DNA from 3 places in the Dongia soli genome. Region 1 is predicted to be linked to each of the others. Evidence: riboswitches for the same ligand, from Rfam matches in the RefSeq annotation. Region 1 holds a riboswitch; each other region holds the start of a gene.
What was found. Region 1 has a riboswitch for cobalamin ahead of SMD27_RS07760 (ribonucleoside-diphosphate reductase subunit alpha). Riboswitches for the same ligand answer to the same signal wherever they lie in the genome.

Region 1 (5,888 bases):
GAAGCGGATCTGCATTTGGCGCTGCGCCGCGACGAATTGCGCGTGCATTATCAACCGATCATTAATTTTGCCGATGGCCGGTTGGCCGGATTCGAAGCCCTGTTACGCTGGGTGCATCCGACACGCGGTGTGATTTCACCGGCCGATTTCATTCCAATGGCGGAACAGACTGGGCTGATCGTGCCCGTCGGGGCCTGGGTCTTGCAGAACGCCGCCCGGCAGATACGCGAATGGATCGATGAGGGTGCACCGGAAAATCTCTTCGTCAGCGTCAATGTTTCCAGCCGGCAGCTCGAAGGCGGCGATCTTGCCGGCATCGTGCAGCAGGTCCTCGCGGAATATCGTCTGTCGCCGGTCAGTCTGCGCCTGGAACTGACGGAGAGCGCCATCATGCAAGATGTCAGCGCGGCGCGGGAGCTTTTGGGCAAGCTGCGGGATATTGGCTGCGGCCTGCTCTTGGATGATTTCGGGACGGGCTATTCCTCGCTCAGCCTATTGCAGGGGCTGCCCATCGACGTGCTCAAAATCGACCAAAGCTTCATTAGATCGATGCGCGGCGATCGGGGCGGCATACGCATGGTCGAAGCGATCGTACACTTGGCGCGGCTCTTTGATCTCAAGGTCGTAGCCGAGGGTATCGAGGATGAACGGGATGAACGTCTGGCGCGTGCCTGCGGCTGCGACTTCGGCCAAGGTTGGTTGTTCGGCAAACCACGGCTGGCAGCAGATTGCTCGGATCTGCTGCACCCCCCGTTAGCCGCAGTCGGCGGATAATGCCGGGCGCTTCACATCACGTCGAAGGCAGGCTCCCACTATCCTGCCGGTCCGTCGCATAAAATTTTTCAAAATGCGCCCAGACGCCGTCATCGCCATCCCAGCTGCCGCGGCTGGCGCCCTTGGAATATTCCGTGGCGCGCTGCTCGAAGAAATTGGCATGTTCGACGCCGTTGAGGATTTCGACCAGCCAGGGCAGGGGATGCGGTTTTAGCTGCTGATAGCCGCTTTCGCTTTTGGCGAAATAGCCGAAGACAGGCGTCAGCTTCAATTGGCTCAAGCGCCAGTCGGCGATATAGCGAACATAGGCGGAGATATCTTCCGGCGTCATGCCCTCGATCTTGCCCAGGCCGAAAGCCAATTCGACGAAGCGCTCTTCCAATGTGACCATGGTCCGGGCGACATCGATGATATCGTCGCGCACTGCGGGGGTGACCGCTCCCGTCTCGCGGTTCCATTCATGGAATAGGCGGATGACGCCTTCGCAATGCAGGCTCTCGTCACGCACGGACCAGGACACGATCTGGCCCATGCCGTTCATCTTGTTATGGCGCGGGAAGTTGAGCAGCATAGCGAAACTGGCAAACAGCGCCATGCCTTCAGTAAAGGCGCCGAACATCGCCAAGGTGCGGGCGACATCTGCCACCGTGCCGACGCCGAAGGTGTGCATGTAATCCGCTTTGGCACGCATCTGCTCATAATCGCGGAAGGCAGCAAATTCGGCTTGCGGCATGCCGAGCGTTTTCAGCAGCAAGGCATAAGCATCGATATGCACCGTCTCCATATTGGAGAAGGCGGCCATCATCATCTGCACTTCCAGTGGCTGGAAGATCGGGATGTAGCGCTTCAGGTAATTGTCGCTGACCTCGACATCGGATTGCGTGAAGAAGCGAAAAATCTGGGTCAGCAGGCTGCGTTCCGTGTCTGTTACGCGATCCGATGCCCAGTCCTTGATATCGCCGCCGAGGGGAACTTCCTCCCCCATCCAATGAATCTGCTGCTGACGCTTCCAGAAGTCATACGCCCACGGATAGCGTTCGACATCATAGGTGCCGGTTGCATTGAGAAGGCCGATCGTTCCCTTGCCGATCAGGCTGCGCGGATCGGTCTTGCCATCGATTACTGACATGCCAGGCACTCCTCGTAATCGGCCCGCTCCGGTGTGGTCAAAGCGATGCCTTCGTTCTTTTTCTCCAATTGGCCAGCGAAAGCGGCGCGCTGCAGCGATTTGGAGCGGCAGTAATAGAGGCTCTTTACGCCGCGCTTCCAGGCCGTCCAATGCAGCATATGGAGATCCCATTTATCGATATTGGCCGGCAGATAGATGTTAAGCGACTGGCTCTGGCAAATATAAGGCGCGCGGTCGGCGGCGAGATCGATGATCCATCGCTGATCGATCTCGAAGGCCGTACGGAAGACGGCCTTTTCATCTTCCGACAGGCATTCCAGATGCTGGACCGAGCCTTCATGCTCGATGATGGACTGCCAGATTTCCGGCACGTCGAGATCCTTCTCTGCCAGCAATTTGGCGAGATGCGGATTACGCACGACGAAGGCGCCGCTCAAGGTCTTATGGGTATAGATATTGGCCGGGATCGGCTCGACGCAGGCGCTGGTGCCACCGCAGATGATGCTGATCGATGCGGTCGGTGCGATGGCCAGTTTATGGCTGAAGCGGGCGGACATGCCGCGTTCGAGCGCATCGGGGCAGGGGCCGCGTTCTTCTGCAAGCGAGACGGAGGCGGCATCGGCGGCCCGCCGGATCTTGTTGAAGATGCGGAAGTTCATCGACTTTGCGAGCGCGCTTTCGAAGGGGATGCCATTGGCCTGCAGATATGAGTGGAAACCCATGACGCCGAGTCCGACCGAGCGTTCGCGCATCGCCGAATAGCGGGCGCGGGACATAGTGTCCGGTGCGACATCGATGAAATGGGTCAGCACATTGTCGAGGAAGCGCAAGACATCCTCGATGAAGCCCGGCTTTTCGCTCCATTGATCCCAGGTCTCGATATTGAGCGAGGCGAGACAGCAGACGGCAGTGCGTTCCTCGTCGCGGTGATCCTTGCCGGTCGGCAGTGTGATCTCGCTGCAAAGATTGGAGGTCGAGACCTTGAGGCCCAATTCACGCTGATGCTTGGGCAGCGCGCGATTGACCGCATCAATGAAGAGGAGATAGGGCTCGCCGGTCTGGAGGCGAGTTTCCAGAATGCGCTGCCACAATTGGCGCGCATCGACATGGCGCATGGTTTCGCCGGTTTTTGGGCTGATCAGGGCAAAGGACTTTCCGTCGCGAACTGCTTCCATGAAAGCGTCGGTCACATTGATGCCGTGATGCAGATTGAGGCCCTTGCGGTTGAAATCACCGCTGGCTTTGCGGATCTCCAGGAATTCCTCGATCTCCGGATGGTGGATATCAAGGTAGACGGCGGCAGAGCCACGCCGCAGCGATCCCTGGCTGATGGCCAGGGTCAACCCGTCCATCACGTGAATGAAGGGAATGATACCCGAGGTCTCGCCACTGCCTTTGACGGCTTCGCCAATTGAACGGACTTGGCCCCAATAAGTGCCGATGCCGCCACCACTGGAGGCGAGTGCTACGTTCTCATTCCAGGTCCGGACGATGCCGTCCAGCGAATCCGGAACAGCATTGAGGAAGCAGGAGATCGGCAGGCCGCGCGTCGTACCGCCATTGGATAGAATGGGTGTTGCCGGCATGAACCACAGCTGCGAGACGGCATCATAGATGCGCTGGGCATGGGGAATGTCATCGGCAAAAGCGCAGGCGACACGCGCGAACATGTCCTGATAGCTTTCACCCGGCATCAGATAGCGATCGCGCAAGGTCGCCTTGCCAAAAGGCGTCAGCAAGTCGTCGCGTGACCGGTCAAGCTGAAGGTCTGACGGCTTGGGGGGCTGGGCCAGCGGAAAGGGAACCGGGGCGTGGCGCTGGCTGGGGCGCGGCGCCAGGGGCAGATCATTGAAAAGGGACGGCGGCATTTGCTGGGGCGTCTTCGCAGCGGCCGGTCTTGACGATGCCTGGCTGGCGCGCGGCTGACGCACCGGTTCCGGGACGAGATGACCGTCGAGATCGAAGTCAAAGGCGAGCAAGGACGACATCGGTAGCCTCTTCTTGTTCTGCAATCGGGAGGCTGACCGGAGAGTCGCATGCGAAAGGCGTACCGAAAGGCAACACCTGCAAGCGGCCACAGGACACCCCGCCCCGGGGACGAAACATCGTTCACGGCAGGTCTCCTGGCTCGCGGGTTCTGGCCTTCGTCCCGCCTTCCCAATGCCATTGGCCGATAGCCCAAGGCATCAGTGGCTGATTTGGACGACAGCTCGCCGCTTACAGTTGCGGGGGCAGCGCCGGATTCGTCATCGCCGACTTACCGGTCTTCCCTCTTAGCTCTAGATGTAGATTTCCAGAGAACCGTGTTCTCAAGATGTAGCAGAGAGACTGGATGGATTTCAATCGAATTGTTGGCCATCAAGTGTTCAGGCCGCCCGCTCCAAGGCCGGCTGGATACCCAAAGCATGGCAAATCGCCAGGGTCAAAGTCGGGCGGTTCAAAGTATAGAAATGAAAGTTTTGCACGCCTTCTGCGATCAACCTTTCGCACATAGAGACGGCAAGGCTGGCCGCGACCTGCCCCCGTGCATCCGACTCGTTTTCCAGCCCGTCGAAGCGGTCGATGAGCCATTTGGGTATGCTGGCGCCGCATCGCCGGGCGAAACCGGCGGCCTTGTTGAAATCGAGGATCGGCAGGATACCCGGAACCAGGGGATGGTGGATGCCGATGGCGGCAGCGGCATCCCGAAAGCGGAGAAAGACCTCCGGCTCGAAAAAGAATTGCGAGATTGCCCTTATGGCGCCGGCATTCAACTTCTGCTTCAGATTGAAGAGGTCGGCCAGCCGGTCGTGCGACTCCGGATGGATTTCAGGATAGCAACCGACCGAAATTTCGAAATCGGCTAGGTCGCGCAGCGCTGCGACCAATTCGGCGGCATACTTGTATCCCGCCGGATGAGGGTGAAAGGGCGTGCCGGCTTCGGCCATGTCGCCGCGCAAGGCAACGATGTGTCGGATACCCTCGGCCCACCAATGACGTGCGATGTCGAGAGTCTCGTTACGCGACAGGGCAACACAGGTAAGATGCGCCGCCGGGGTCAAAGAAGTCTGTCGCTGGACATGTGCCAACGCGATGTCGCTGCCCCGCCTTGCGCTGCCGCCGGCGCCGTAGGTTACGGAACAGAAACGGGGTTGCAGCTTCTTCAGGCGGGTGAGCGTCTGGTCGAACTGATTCCATCCGGCGGCGTCACGCGGTGGAAATATCTCGATGGAAAAGGTGACCGCTTTGTTCATGCACTCCTCCCTTTCGGTGCAGCGGTTTTGGTGGTTTTCGCGTTCCGCTTCCTGGGCGATGCTGGAGCGCTTGCGATCGCATCATTTGCCGGGCGCCGGGCGGACCATAGCACGACGGTCAGTTCGCCACCGGTCAGATGACGAGGGCGGCTTGGTACCAGCCCTGCCTTGCGATACCAGTCCGCAATCTGGCTATCGCCGAAGCCAAGCCAGCGATGCGCCTGTTCTTCTCGCAACGCCACGAGCTCGTGGGTGGCGAAATCGACGACGACCAGTTGGCCGCCGGGCCGCAAGACCCGCGCGGCCTCGCCCAGCACCGCATCCGGCCGGTCAGCAAAATGCAGCACCATATTCAAGGTAACGGCGTCGAAGCTCTCTTTATCGAAGGGGAGGGTCATCATATCGGCCTGCCGGACCTGACAGTGCCGATGGCCGGCACGAAAGAGATTGTGCCTAGCCACCTGGAGCATCTCGCGCGAGCGGTCGATGCCGATCGCGGCCGGCACTTGAGCGGCCAGCAGCAGCAGCACATGGCCGGCGCCGGTGCCGATATCGAGCAGGCTAGCGATCGGCCTTCCCGAGAGCGCGGCCATCAGCTCCTTGTCGACGCGTTCCTGATCGGTATGGAGAGCCCTGATATGCTCCCAGTCGCCGGCATGTTGGCGAAAGTAATCAGCAACGCGCGTTGCCCAGCCTTCGGAGATCGATTCCAGACGCTCTAGGTCCATTGAATGGCGGCGATCTTCGGGCGG
Region 2 (5,888 bases), on a different contig from region 1:
TTTCATGACCTATCTCTAGCGCAGCCCGCCACCGGATGCAAAGAGTGGCATCCTGCCCTCAGATTTGGGTAAGCTGCCCCAGCAAATCCAGTCAGCAAAGCGAGCGAGCATGAGCGTCACGATCTTCCACAATCCCAATTGCAGCACGTCACGCAAGGTGCTGGGCTGGCTCAAGGAAAAAGGCATCGAGCCCAAAGTGATCGAATACCTGAAAACGCCGCCGAGTGCCACGGAGCTAAAGCGCATCTTGAAGCTGATGGGCGGGGCCAAGGCGGCCGATATTCTTCGGCGCAAGGGCGATGCTTATGAAGCCCTAGGTGATGTCGCCAAACTGAAGAATGACGATCTGATCGCGAAAATGGTGGCAGAGCCGGTCCTCATCGAACGGCCGATCGTCATCACCGACGAGGCGGCGGTTCTGTGCCGCCCGCCGGAAAAGGTGTGGGAAGTCGTCTGATCCTTTAACGCCCAATTCTTATTTAGCGCGTGGCGTCGCTATCGCCCGCCTGCAGGCAGAGATACTGCCAGGCGATGGTGGCCGCCGCGAGCGAGGTGATCTCGGCATGGTCATAGGCCGGCGCAACCTCGACCACATCCATGCCGACAAAGCGGATGCCGCGCAGCTGCCGCAGGATCGCCAGGATCTGCCAGGTCTGCGCCCCGCCGATTTCCGGCGTGCCTGTGCCGGGCGCCTGCGACGGATCGATGCAATCGATATCGAAGCTGAGATAGGTCTTGCCGGTGCCGACCTTCTCCTTGATGCGCCGCGCGATCTCGTCAGGCGTGGTCCGATGCATTTCCGGACCGGAAATGATTTCGACGCCCTTGCCGGTGGTCCAGTCATGGACAGTCTTCTGTACCGGTGAGCGGATGCCGACCTGGATCATACGCTGCGGATCGACCAGACCTTCGTTGATCGCGTGATAGAAGACGGAACCGTGGCCGTGGACCTGGCCGAAAGTGTCGGGCCAGGTATCGATATGTGCATCGAAATGAACGAGACCGACCGGTCCCTGCTTCTTCGCCAGAGCGCGCAGCAGCGGCAAGGTGATGGAATGATCACCGCCCAAAGTGATCAGATGATCGATCGCCGAGGCCTGGGCCTCGATCATCTTCATGCTTTCAGGCACATCGCCGATGCGGATGTCGAAATCGCCCAGATCGGCAATGTCCAGATCGCTGATATCGCTCCAGTCATGGGGATTCTCGCCATCCAGCAGCATGCGGCTGATCTGGCGGATTGCATTAGGGCCGAAACGGGCGCCGGGACGGAAGCTGGTGGCAATGTCATAAGGTATCCCGGCAACGCAGAAACGCGCATCCGGCGTCGTCTTGCGCACCGACAAAAAGCTTGGATAGCTGGCGAAAGTCGGTACACCGGCCATGTGACATACTCCTTTAACATCGCATCCGGGCGCATCATAGCGATCATGATGGCAGGCGCAATCGCCGGCCGAAAGCTGTCACAGCTTGTTCATGGCAGCCAGCTGGCGATAAAGCGCGCTGTGGTCGAGCTCGCCATCGCCGCGCTCGGCTGCTCGCTGGAACAGCTCATAAGCAAGCCGGATGAAGGGAAGATCGAGATTCAGGGCCGCGGCTTCGTCGAGGATATTGCGCAAATCCTTGATCTGGGTGGCGACGGTGCCGCCCGGCTTGAAATTGCCCGTGATCATGCGCTCGCCATGCACCGCCAGGATGCGGCTATCGGCGAAGCCGCCGGTGATGGCGTGGCGCACCGCGGCCGGATCGGCGCCGCCCTGTTTCGCCAGCAGCAGCGCCTCGGCGACGGCGCCGATGGTGATGCCGACAATGGCTTGATTTGCAAGTTTGGCGAGTTGGCCGGCGCCATGGGGACCGACCAGCGTCGATTTACCGAGGGCCGCAAAGACCGGCTGGGCGCGCTGGAAGATCGTCTCGTCACCGCCGGCCATGACGGCGAGCTTTGCTTCCACGGCGCCCACCGTGCCGCCGGAGACGGGGGCGTCGAGATAGTCGATGTGCCTTTGTGCCAGGCGATGAGCGTGGCCGCGCGCCATGCGCGGGGCGATGGAGCTCATATCGATCAGCAGCTGGCCGGGTCGCAATTGCGGCTCGATCTCCGCCAAAATCTGCTCAACCACATCGCCATTGAGCAGCATGGTGATGATGATATCCGCATTCGTTGCGGCGTCGGCTGGGCTGGATGCCGCTTCGCCGCCCAAGGCCTCTAATGGCGCGAGCTTCGCAGCGGTGCGGTTCCAGGCGATCAAGGGAAAGCCGGCGCGGAGCAGGTTCTCGGCCATCGGCAACCCCATCAGGCCGATTCCGAGAAACGCGATCTTTGGCTTGGCGGGCATTTAACTACCGGATGGAGATGCTTGATGCCGGAACCATGTCACGCGAGACAGTTTGAAACAAGTTAGGCCGAGGCAAGATACCGACATAAGAAAATAGTCTTATCCATTGACCCGGGAAAAAGGTGGAAATGGCGGATTGCCTCCGATAGGTTGGCGCCACCGCAGGAGGGAAGCTGGTGCGCCGGTTTTGATCACGTCACGGGTGATCGTCCGCCGGCTAGGCCGGCACTGCCCCCGCAACTGTAGGATCGTTCAAGCGACGGCCGCGACCAGTGGCCGATCGGTGGAATGGCAGCGCGACAGCCACTGGCGCCGCAAGGTGCTGGGAAGGTGCTCCATTCTGGTTAGGGCGTCAGCCCTTGCCGGCGATCGAGTCAGGAAACCTCGGCGGCCCGAAACCAAACTCAGCCACCTCGGTGGGAGGAAAGGACTGATTCCATGTCGCGTGGGACATCCAAAGCCGCCTATGCCATGACATCCGCCAGCTTGCCGCCGGTGACGCTGGTGCTTGGCGGCGCGCGCTCTGGCAAGAGCCGGTTCGCTGAGCAGCTTTTGCATCGCGAGGCACGGCAGCGCGTCTATCTGGCGACGGCGGAAATCTATGACGAGGAAATGGCGGAACGCGTACGCCTGCATAAGGCGCAGCGTGGCGACGGCTGGCGCACCATGGAGGCGCCGCTCGATATTGCCGGCGTCATGGTCCGAGAAACCGAGCAAGGCGATGCCATCCTGGTGGATTGCCTGACGCTCTGGCTGAGCAACCTGATGGGTGCCGGACGCGATATCCAGGCGGAAACGGCGCAGTTGATCGCGGCCCTGCCGCAACTGGGCGGGCCGGTCGTCTTCGTTGCCAATGAAGTAGGGCTTGGGATCGTGCCGGATAATGCCTTGGCGCGGGCGTTCCGCGATCACGCCGGACGCCTCAATCAGCGGCTGGCGGCGGCGGCGGATCAGGTGTTTTTCATCGCGGCGGGATTGCCGCTGAAACTGAAGTAATCCGAAGGGGCTTAGGACATGAGCACAAAAATTCCGGCAACCGTGGTGACCGGCTTTCTCGGCGCCGGCAAGACCAGCCTGATCCAGAACCTGCTGAAGAATGCAAAGGGCCGGCGCATTGCCCTCATCATCAATGAATTCGGTGAAACCGGCGTCGACGGCGAAATCGTCAAGGCCTGCAAGATCGAAGGCTGCCCGGAAGAAAACATCGTCGAACTCGCCAATGGCTGCATCTGCTGCACCGTCGCGGATGACTTCCTGCCGACCATGCAGATCCTGCTCAACCGGCCGCAGCCGCCGGAACATATCGTTATCGAAACCTCCGGCCTCGCTTTACCAAAGCCGCTGGTCCGAGCCTTTAACTGGCCGGAAGTGCGCACGCGCGTGACGGTCGACGGTGTCGTGGCTGTGGTCGACGGGCCGGCCGCTGCCGCCGGCCGTTTTGCCGACAATCCGGATGCGGTCGATCAGCAGCGCGCCGCCGATGACAATCTCGACCACGACAGCCCGCTGGCCGAATTGTTCGAAGACCAGATCAATTGTGCCGACCTCATCGTCCTCAATAAGAGCGACCTGATGGACGATACCGCCCGTCAGGCGGCGGAAGCGGCGATCAACAAGGAATTGCAGCGTCGCGCCAAGATCTTGCCTGCCAGTTTCGGCGCGATCGATCCGGCCATTTTGCTCGGCATCGGTGCCGGTGCCGAAGACGATCTCGACAGCCGGCCTTCGCATCACGAGTTGGAAGGCGAGGATCATGATCATGATGATTTCGAGAGCTTCCATCTCGATCTGCCGCAGCTCACCTCGCCGGATCAATTGCTGCAAAAGCTCCTGCCGACCATCGAACGCCATGACATCCTGCGGGTGAAGGGCTTCCTCAATGTTGCCGGTAAGGAGATGCGGCTGGTGCTCCAGGGTGTGGGCAGTCGGGTGCAGCATTATTACGACCGCGCCTGGGAGGCCGGTGAAGCACGGAACGGTCGTCTCGTCGTCATCGGCCTCAAGGGGCTCGATCGCGACTCCATCGCGCGCGCGCTGGCTCTCTAAAAGCGCGATTGGACGGGGAAGGGCAGACCGATGCATCTTCTGGCGGCCAAACCGGGTGTCATCGCCGACGGGTCGGAAGCGATTGATCTCGGTCAGACACCGGGTGATATCGTCGTTCTCAGTGCCGCCGATACGGAGCTCGCCTGCCTCGCTGCCGCTCAAGCGGAGATCAGCAGGCAGGATGCTTCGACGCCCAGCCTGCGTCTCGCCAGCTTGCTGCAGCTTGGCCATAATCTCAGCATCGACACCTATGTCGAAGACATCATTGCTCATGCCCGCCTGGTGGTGGTGCGTGTGCTGGGTGGCGTGCGCTACTGGCCCTATGGCATCGAACAGGTAACAGCGATCTGCCGCCAGCGCGGCATCGCTTTGGCCTTGCTGCCGGGCGACGATCAGCCGGATCCCGAACTATCCGAGCAATCGACCTTGCCGGCGGAAGCCGTGCATCGCCTCTGGCAGTATCTTGTGCAAGGTGGTGTCGAAAATGCGCGGCAATTGCTGGCTTATGGCGCCAGCCTGACCGGCCGAGAGAGCGATTGGCAGGAACCCCGACCGCTGCTCCGTGCTGGCCTTTATTGGCCGGGCCGCCAGATTCTGCGTCTCGATGATTTGCAGGCTGTTTGGAAGCCGCAGCGCCCGGTAGGGACCATCGTCTTCTATCGGGCGCTGCTGCAAGCCGGCAATCTAGCTGCCATCGATGCCTTGATCGCCGCTTTGCAGGCGCGCGGCCTCAATCCCTTGCCGATCTATGCCACCAGTTTGAAGGAACAGGTGGCGGCGGATCTGATCGACGGCTTCTATCGCGCCGCGGCACCCAGCGTGACATTGAATTGCACCGGCTTTGCCTTGTCGCAACCCGGCGCCAGGACGGCACGCACGCCCTTCGACATCGCCGATGCGCCGATCTTGCAGGTTGTCCTGTCCGGTGATCGGCTGGAGGATTGGCGCGACGGCACGCGCGGGCTGAGCCCGCGCGATCTCGCCATGCAGGTCGCTTTGCCGGAGGTCGATGGCCGGATCCTCAGCCGCGCGATCTCTTTCAAGACGGCCGCACGATTCGACCAAGCCACGCAGTGTAATATCGTCGTTCACGCACCGGTCCCCGATCGCGTGGCGGCGGTGGCCGAGCTCGCAGCTGCCTGGACTGATCTCCGCGCGACACTACCATCCGGCCGCCGGTTAGCCTTGATCCTGGCGAATTATCCCAATCGCGATGGCCGGATCGGTAATGGCGTCGGGCTCGATACGCCGGCCGGCACCGTCGCCGTGTTGCAGGCTTTGCAAGCCGCCGGCTATGCCATTGCCGACGTGCCCACGGATGGCAATGCCTTGCTAGACCGGCTGCTGGCCGGCCGCACCAACGCCGCCGACAGTCGGACACGGCCAAGTGAGATCACTTTGTCCTTGGCTGATTACCGGCAGTTCTTCGATGCGCTACCGCCCACGACGCGGGAAACTGTCGCGGCGCGCTGGGGCGAACCGAGCGACGATCCCTTCTTTGCCGAT
Region 3 (5,888 bases), on a different contig from region 1:
CATCCTTAAGACGAAAGTCGATTACCCGCAGGCGTCGGTGGAATTGGGTGACAGCAGTCACAGCCCGCCCGGTTGATACCGCTCCGGCTGGTTGCTACGTTAAGACCGGTGTCACAGGCGGAGACGGAGAGAAGAGGATGCGCCCTGGCTTCGGTTTCTTTCCTAAATACTCTTTTGCACCGTTTTCCCGCACCGCGCTGCTGTTGCCCGCCCTGCTGCTTGCAAGCATCCTGTTGGCGACGCCGGGCTTCACTGCCGGGCAAAGTGCCCGCGCTTTCCTGGAATCGATTTATGCCCATTATCAGGGCATTGATCCCGAAGGAGTCGCCCTGAGCACCGACGACGACCTTAACTATTACTTCACGCCGGAACTTGCCCGCAAACTGGCGGAGGACAGCCGCGCTGCCCAGGCGAAAGGCGATGTGCCGGAACTGGATGGTGATCCCTTCGTCGATGCGCAGGATTGGCAGCTCAGCGATCTGACCATCGATGTCGATGACGCCGCCACCAAGAAGACCACCGCCAAGGTGAGTTTCAGGAACCAGGACCAGCCGGTAACGATCAGGCTGGATCTCGTTAAGATCGGCCAGACATGGAAGATCAACGACATTCACTGGCCGAAAGGAAGCCTCCGCCAGCTGCGCGCCGGCAACTGAGGCCCCGTCCCTCTTCCCTTCTCCCACCGAACAAGCCATCCATTCTGCCCGTGCGATTGAAAATCCCGGCGATCGCAGACCATTCAAATTTGTTGACTTAAAAACAACTGTCGCGATATAGTTGCAAAATAAGCAATGCAACGACGACGAGCCGCCATGTCGCATCTGACCGTCTGCCTCCACGGCATCCGCATCCATGTGGGGTTTTATCGCGACGGCCGGCGCTGGCGGATCGATGAGGCGGATGTCTATGTCACCGATGAAGACGGCGAGCTTGCCTGCATCGTCGATGATATCGACCGCGTCGGTGGCATCGGCCCGGCCGGGAGCTTCCAATCCCTGCGCTGCCTGGCCGAGGACACGGCCAATGAAAATCTGATTGCCGATTGGAACCGCGACCAGCGGATCTATGAACGCGAACTTGACCGCAACGATTAGGCTAGAGGAGCGAAGATGCAGGAACACAGAAAGGCACCCGATGGAGAGCGGAGCGGCGGCCTTGGCCCGAAGCAGCGGGCCTGGTGCGACGCCTATCTGCCAAATCTCCGCCGCCCGCCAGAGTCCGCCGATTCCGCGCAATCGCTGCCACCTCAGGCCCGTCGTGAGCCAGTGGTGCCGCGATGATGCCATTTCTTCGGAGCCTGTCCGCTTTGCTGGACGACATACCCGACAGCCGGCAAAGGCCTTTGCTTTGCGGCAAGCCGGCAGCACCGCCCCTGCCGGCCGATAATTGTATCAGTTATCGCGTTGCTTTAACTGCCGAGCGGCTTCATCCGCTCGCTCGGAACGACAATTTTAAGCACGAAGATACAACAATATCATAGAGTTAAATGTACCTTTTGAGGTTTATCACCAACCAATCAGATTTAAGCACGCTCGGCCGCTTCCGGTCTGTCGATCCCGCAATCTGCGGGCTCATCCAATGCCTGAGGCCAGATATGGCTTCCGCATATCGGGATAAATCCTTGATCTTGCAGAACATTCTCAGCGAGCGCATGGCGTACGAACGCCTTTAGCCTTGACGAGCGCAGATATAAAGCCGCCACCCGGATCCCGAATGGCGGCTTTCTTTTGGAAACAGCGCGCCTGTCAGGCGGCCTTGAACTGACGCTTGAAGAAGAAGCCCGTCAGGATCCCCAGCGCCACCCAGAAGAGCAGGCTGGTCATCGTCGCGGCGACGATGAAGCTGTGGGCTAGCGCTTCCGGCGCGGCGCTGTGGTGTTCCACCGGCTGCGGCGCACCATAGGCATGCGGCAGCACGATCATCGCGACACCCAGCACCGACCAGAGGATCTGGCGGGTGAGGAAGATCAGCGCCAAGCCGCCACCGGTCAGCGCCACCGTCGCGACCCACCAGACCTGACGCTGCATCAGAGGGGCAGCTTCGGTGCCCGGCACTTCCGGCGGCAGGCCGAGACTTGGCGCGAGTGTGAAGACGGCGAAGCCGGCGAGACCCCAGAACAGACCCTTGCGCCAATCCATCTCAGTCCCCCGCGCCGCATAGGCGGCGGCCAGCAGCAGCGCAAAGCCGATGCCGGTCAGGATATCGGCGGCGGCAGTGAAGGCATTACGCTGCAGCCCATCGCTCGGCTCCCAGCCGCCCTCATCATGTTCATGCGCCTCGCCGGTGGCGTGATCATGTTCGGTGGTGGACATGGCAGAGCCATCGGCCGTTGCGGAATTACCAACAGCCGGTGCCGTCTCCGCCGCCTTTTCGAAGACTTCGGCTTTCAAGATGACCGGAATGGTCGCGATCTGATGCACGACGGTGACGAAGACACCCGCGATCACTCCCGCCAGGACGGCGGTGATCAATAAACGACGAAATGTATCCATGGACGTTCCCCGAGATAACGGCCCCCGATGGCCGTCTTAGTGGCAGGGGAAAGCGTTCGAATGCCGGGTGTCGTGGGCGGCGTTATGGAAAACGTTGATATGGGAGAAACCCACTCCCCAGATCAGCGCCACGCCAAGGAAGGCAGCGCAGAAGATGCCAAGCTTCGCGTCGGCCTTGGAGGTGCTGCCGATCGCAGTCTGGTTTTGGACGGTATGAGTCAGAGTCGAAGAATTGATCTGCATGATGATGCTCCTGGTTCGGCCTTCGCGCGAAAGTGCCGTGGGTTACAGAAGCGTCGATCGTCCCGTGCCAGATCGGAGAACAAACAGGGCTATCACCAGTTTCGGACCACCCCGTCCCGCTCCCGCTCATGGCAGAGCGACCGAACGCCGATGGCAGGTCTCCTGGCTCGCGGGTCACCGCCTGCTTGCCGACCTTCCCGGTTACCCGAACCAGTGGTCATGGATGGCAGCAGGCTATCCGCTTACAGTTGCGGGGGCAGCCACGGTCTTGGCCCCTTTTGGGTCGTCCGCACCGTGTTCCCTATTAATCCCCTGGACTTCAGCCGTCGGGGAACCATCTTCCGGCAAGATATCGGCGATCGAGCCTGCCTGTCAACGCGGCGGCGTCAGGGTCTGGCCTCTGAGCGTCCCATTGCTCCACCTATTTCCTGCGACTCCGGCTCGGGCACGGGGTTCACCCATTTTGCGCTACTCTTCCGCTGTTTCAGCGCCCTCAGCCAGTTGGCTGCATCGCCGCGCCATGACAGGGATATGCGATAGCTCCGCACCTCCGTGACCCGATTGCGGCTCCAGAACGTCTTATTGGGCTCCGCGCCGAGACCGAGATAGCAGTCGAGGTGACGCTCCATGGCCCAGCGCAACAAATGTTCGTTCGCCAGGATGCCAGGGGATTGTTTCTGGTAACGGGGGTCGAATCCCCCGATCATTCCATGCAATGTACGCTGGCCGCAAAAGTACACCTGCACGACAAGCGGTTCGCCATTCAATGTCAGCAGCATCAGCCGGCAGGCCGGTTTGGCCTGGCGGTCTGCATGATAGCTGACCAGGAAGTCGCGAAAACTGCGCGCATAAAGCCAGGGCCCCTTTTTGTTGTTGCGCTCCGCCCAGATGCGCTTTTGCACCAGCAGCCAATCGATCAGGGCGGGACCGCGGTGATCGCCAGGTTCGACCACCTCCGCCTCGATATGGCCGAGCTCAGCCAAACGCCGCACTGATTTCGCGTGGGTACGACGATGGCTTTTACCGAGTGAGGCGTAATAGCTTTCCCACCCGCTTTCATCCCGCAAAGGAACGTGGACGGCAACACCGGGTTCCTCTTCGAATCGATGGCCTGACAGGATCGCCTGCATCGGCGACGTCAATTCGAGATGGGGCAGTATCGCGATATCGGCGCCGGATTGGTGTCGCAATGCCGCCCATGCCGTCGCGATCCATTGAGCGTGGTCGATTGCGTCATCGAGCAAGGCGCTCGCGCATTCGGCATCATAAGCTTCGAGGGGCCGCAGATAAGTCCATAGCAGCTTGCGCTGCGTGACCAGCGGCCAGACCGCGATCAGGCGCCCCTGATCCCAGCCGAGAACGCAGCACAGCTTTCGACCGGCCGGCGCCGCAATCGCTTCCCAGATCTTCAGGCAGATATCGAAACTTTGAAACGCGCCGGCATTCTCACAGCGCTGCCACAAATCGTCCCAATACGGTTTCAGCACGCGAAAGCGTTCAGGACTCTTCACCAGCTCCAGTTCAGCCAATTCCCCCGCCCCCAAGGCCGCTCATTGTCTGATTGGCCGCAGCATAACAGGTTGCATAACCGCGTCGCAATCTTGCTGATGCGGTTGTATCGGAAGACGAGGTGACATCGGAAGATGTCGCACCGCGCAGATGACCTGGATGGGAATTGAAATCATGCCGCGGAGATTCCAGTCCTGCGCCTTGTGTTAACGATCATACGGGTCCGAAACGGCCGCCGCCGTCTCAAGACTCGCTTGGCAATTTTTCGCCGCCGTTCCGTTGCTTCATCGATCGAAGCCAGGTGGCCGCACGCCCCCACCAGCTGACTGAAATGCGGTAGCTTTTGATCTCAACGACTTCATTGCGGCTCCAGAACTTTTTGTTCTGCTCGGCACCAAGGCCGAGATAACAGTCGAGCCGGCGCTGCATCGCCCAGCGCAGCAAATGTTGGTTCAGCAGAACGCCGGGCGACTGCTTCTGGTAACGCATATCGAAACCGGCGATCACGGCGTGCAGAATGACCTTGCCGCAAAAATAAAGCTGCACGGCGAGCGGTTCGCCGTTCAATGTCAACTCCATGAGTTGACATGCCGGCGAGGCCTCCTCATCGGCGTGATAGGCCACCAGGAAATCACGGAAACCCTGTGCGTACAGCCAGGCGCCCTTTTTATTGACGCGCTCCGCCCAAGCCCGCTTTTGCGCCAACAGCCAATCGATCAAGAGCGGGCCGCGACGATCGCCGGGCTCAACCACCTTTACGTCGATCTGGCCAAGTTCGGACAAACGCCGCGCCGACTTCGCATGATCGCGCCGATGGCTTTTGCTGAGTGAGGCGTAATAGCTCTCCCAGGCGCTTTCAGCGCGCAAGGGGACGTGAACCGCAACCCCCGCTTCCTCTTCGAAGTGGTGGCGCTGCAAAATTCCGGCGAGTGCGGAGGCCTGCTTGAAATGAGGCAATATGGCGATATCCGCACCGGATTGGCGGCGCAATATCTCCCACGCGGCGGCGATCCATTGCGTTTGATCGACCGCATCATCGATCAACGCGCTTGAGCATTCGGCATCATTGATTTCAAGTGGACGGAGATAAATCCACAGATGTCGGCGATAGATGACGAGCGGCCAGACAGCAATCAAGCGGCCCTCATCCCAGCCGAGCACGCAGCAGAGCTTTCGCCCTGCCGGTGCCGCAATCGTCTCCCAGATCTTCAAGCAACTATCGAAGCTTTGGAAGGCGCCGGCATTTTCGCTGCGCTGCCACAAATCATCCCAATCCGGTTTCAGCGCGCGAAAGCGCTCGGGATTCCTCGCCAGCTCCAGGTCAGCCAATTCCCTGCCCCCCATGATGGCCGCTTATGCCGCCTTGGCGCGGCCATAGGGGGTCGTATTACCCGCATAGCGCGCAAATCCATTTAACTCGAATCCGCCGACATCGCGTCTAAGCGAATGTACCTAGAGGGGGAATTGAATCATCGATACGGAGCTTCGGTCCCTATCCTTACTTCTGACCCTTGATTTCCGTCTCAACGGCCTTGGACAAGGCAAAGAGGCGCCGTTCCAGCACCACGGGTTGGTCGCACACCAACGGCAGCAGCTTCTCGCGGTCATCGAAGATGCGGGAATCCCAGCTCACCTGCTCCTGCA

Region 2: it holds a riboswitch for cobalamin, as region 1 does, so the genes downstream of both, cobU (bifunctional adenosylcobinamide kinase/adenosylcobinamide-phosphate guanylyltransferase) here and SMD27_RS07760 (ribonucleoside-diphosphate reductase subunit alpha) in region 1, are expected to answer to the same signal.
Region 3: it holds a riboswitch for cobalamin, as region 1 does, so the genes downstream of both, SMD27_RS23365 (CbtB domain-containing protein) here and SMD27_RS07760 (ribonucleoside-diphosphate reductase subunit alpha) in region 1, are expected to answer to the same signal.

What each region holds. Positions count from the first base shown of each region.
Region 1 covers NZ_JAXCLW010000002.1:250,571-256,458, forward strand. Annotated here, with positions in the region: gene SMD27_RS07750 (putative bifunctional diguanylate cyclase/phosphodiesterase) at 1-774, shown strand, start outside; gene SMD27_RS07755 (ribonucleotide-diphosphate reductase subunit beta) at 791-1,903, opposite strand; gene SMD27_RS07760 (ribonucleoside-diphosphate reductase subunit alpha) at 1,894-3,891, opposite strand; cobalamin riboswitch at 4,000-4,224, opposite strand; gene metF (methylenetetrahydrofolate reductase [NAD(P)H]) at 4,270-5,136, opposite strand; gene SMD27_RS07770 (ArsR/SmtB family transcription factor) at 5,133-5,888, opposite strand, start outside.
Region 2 covers NZ_JAXCLW010000003.1:315,034-320,921, reverse strand. Annotated here, with positions in the region: gene moaD (molybdopterin converting factor subunit 1) at 1-6, opposite strand, end outside; gene arsC (arsenate reductase (glutaredoxin)) at 110-457, shown strand; gene speB (agmatinase) at 480-1,385, opposite strand; gene SMD27_RS13575 (NAD(P)-dependent oxidoreductase) at 1,464-2,336, opposite strand; cobalamin riboswitch at 2,503-2,721, shown strand; gene cobU (bifunctional adenosylcobinamide kinase/adenosylcobinamide-phosphate guanylyltransferase) at 2,775-3,332, shown strand; gene cobW (cobalamin biosynthesis protein CobW) at 3,351-4,382, shown strand; gene cobN (cobaltochelatase subunit CobN) at 4,413-5,888, shown strand, end outside.
Region 3 covers NZ_JAXCLW010000014.1:20,723-26,610, forward strand. Annotated here, with positions in the region: gene SMD27_RS23350 (DUF3828 domain-containing protein) at 138-656, shown strand; gene SMD27_RS23355 (hypothetical protein) at 792-1,094, shown strand; gene SMD27_RS23360 (CbtA family protein) at 1,746-2,492, opposite strand; gene SMD27_RS23365 (CbtB domain-containing protein) at 2,529-2,735, opposite strand; cobalamin riboswitch at 2,871-3,089, opposite strand; gene SMD27_RS23370 (GNAT family N-acetyltransferase) at 3,122-4,264, opposite strand; gene SMD27_RS23375 (GNAT family N-acetyltransferase) at 4,488-5,573, opposite strand; gene SMD27_RS23380 (hypothetical protein) at 5,743-5,888, opposite strand, start outside.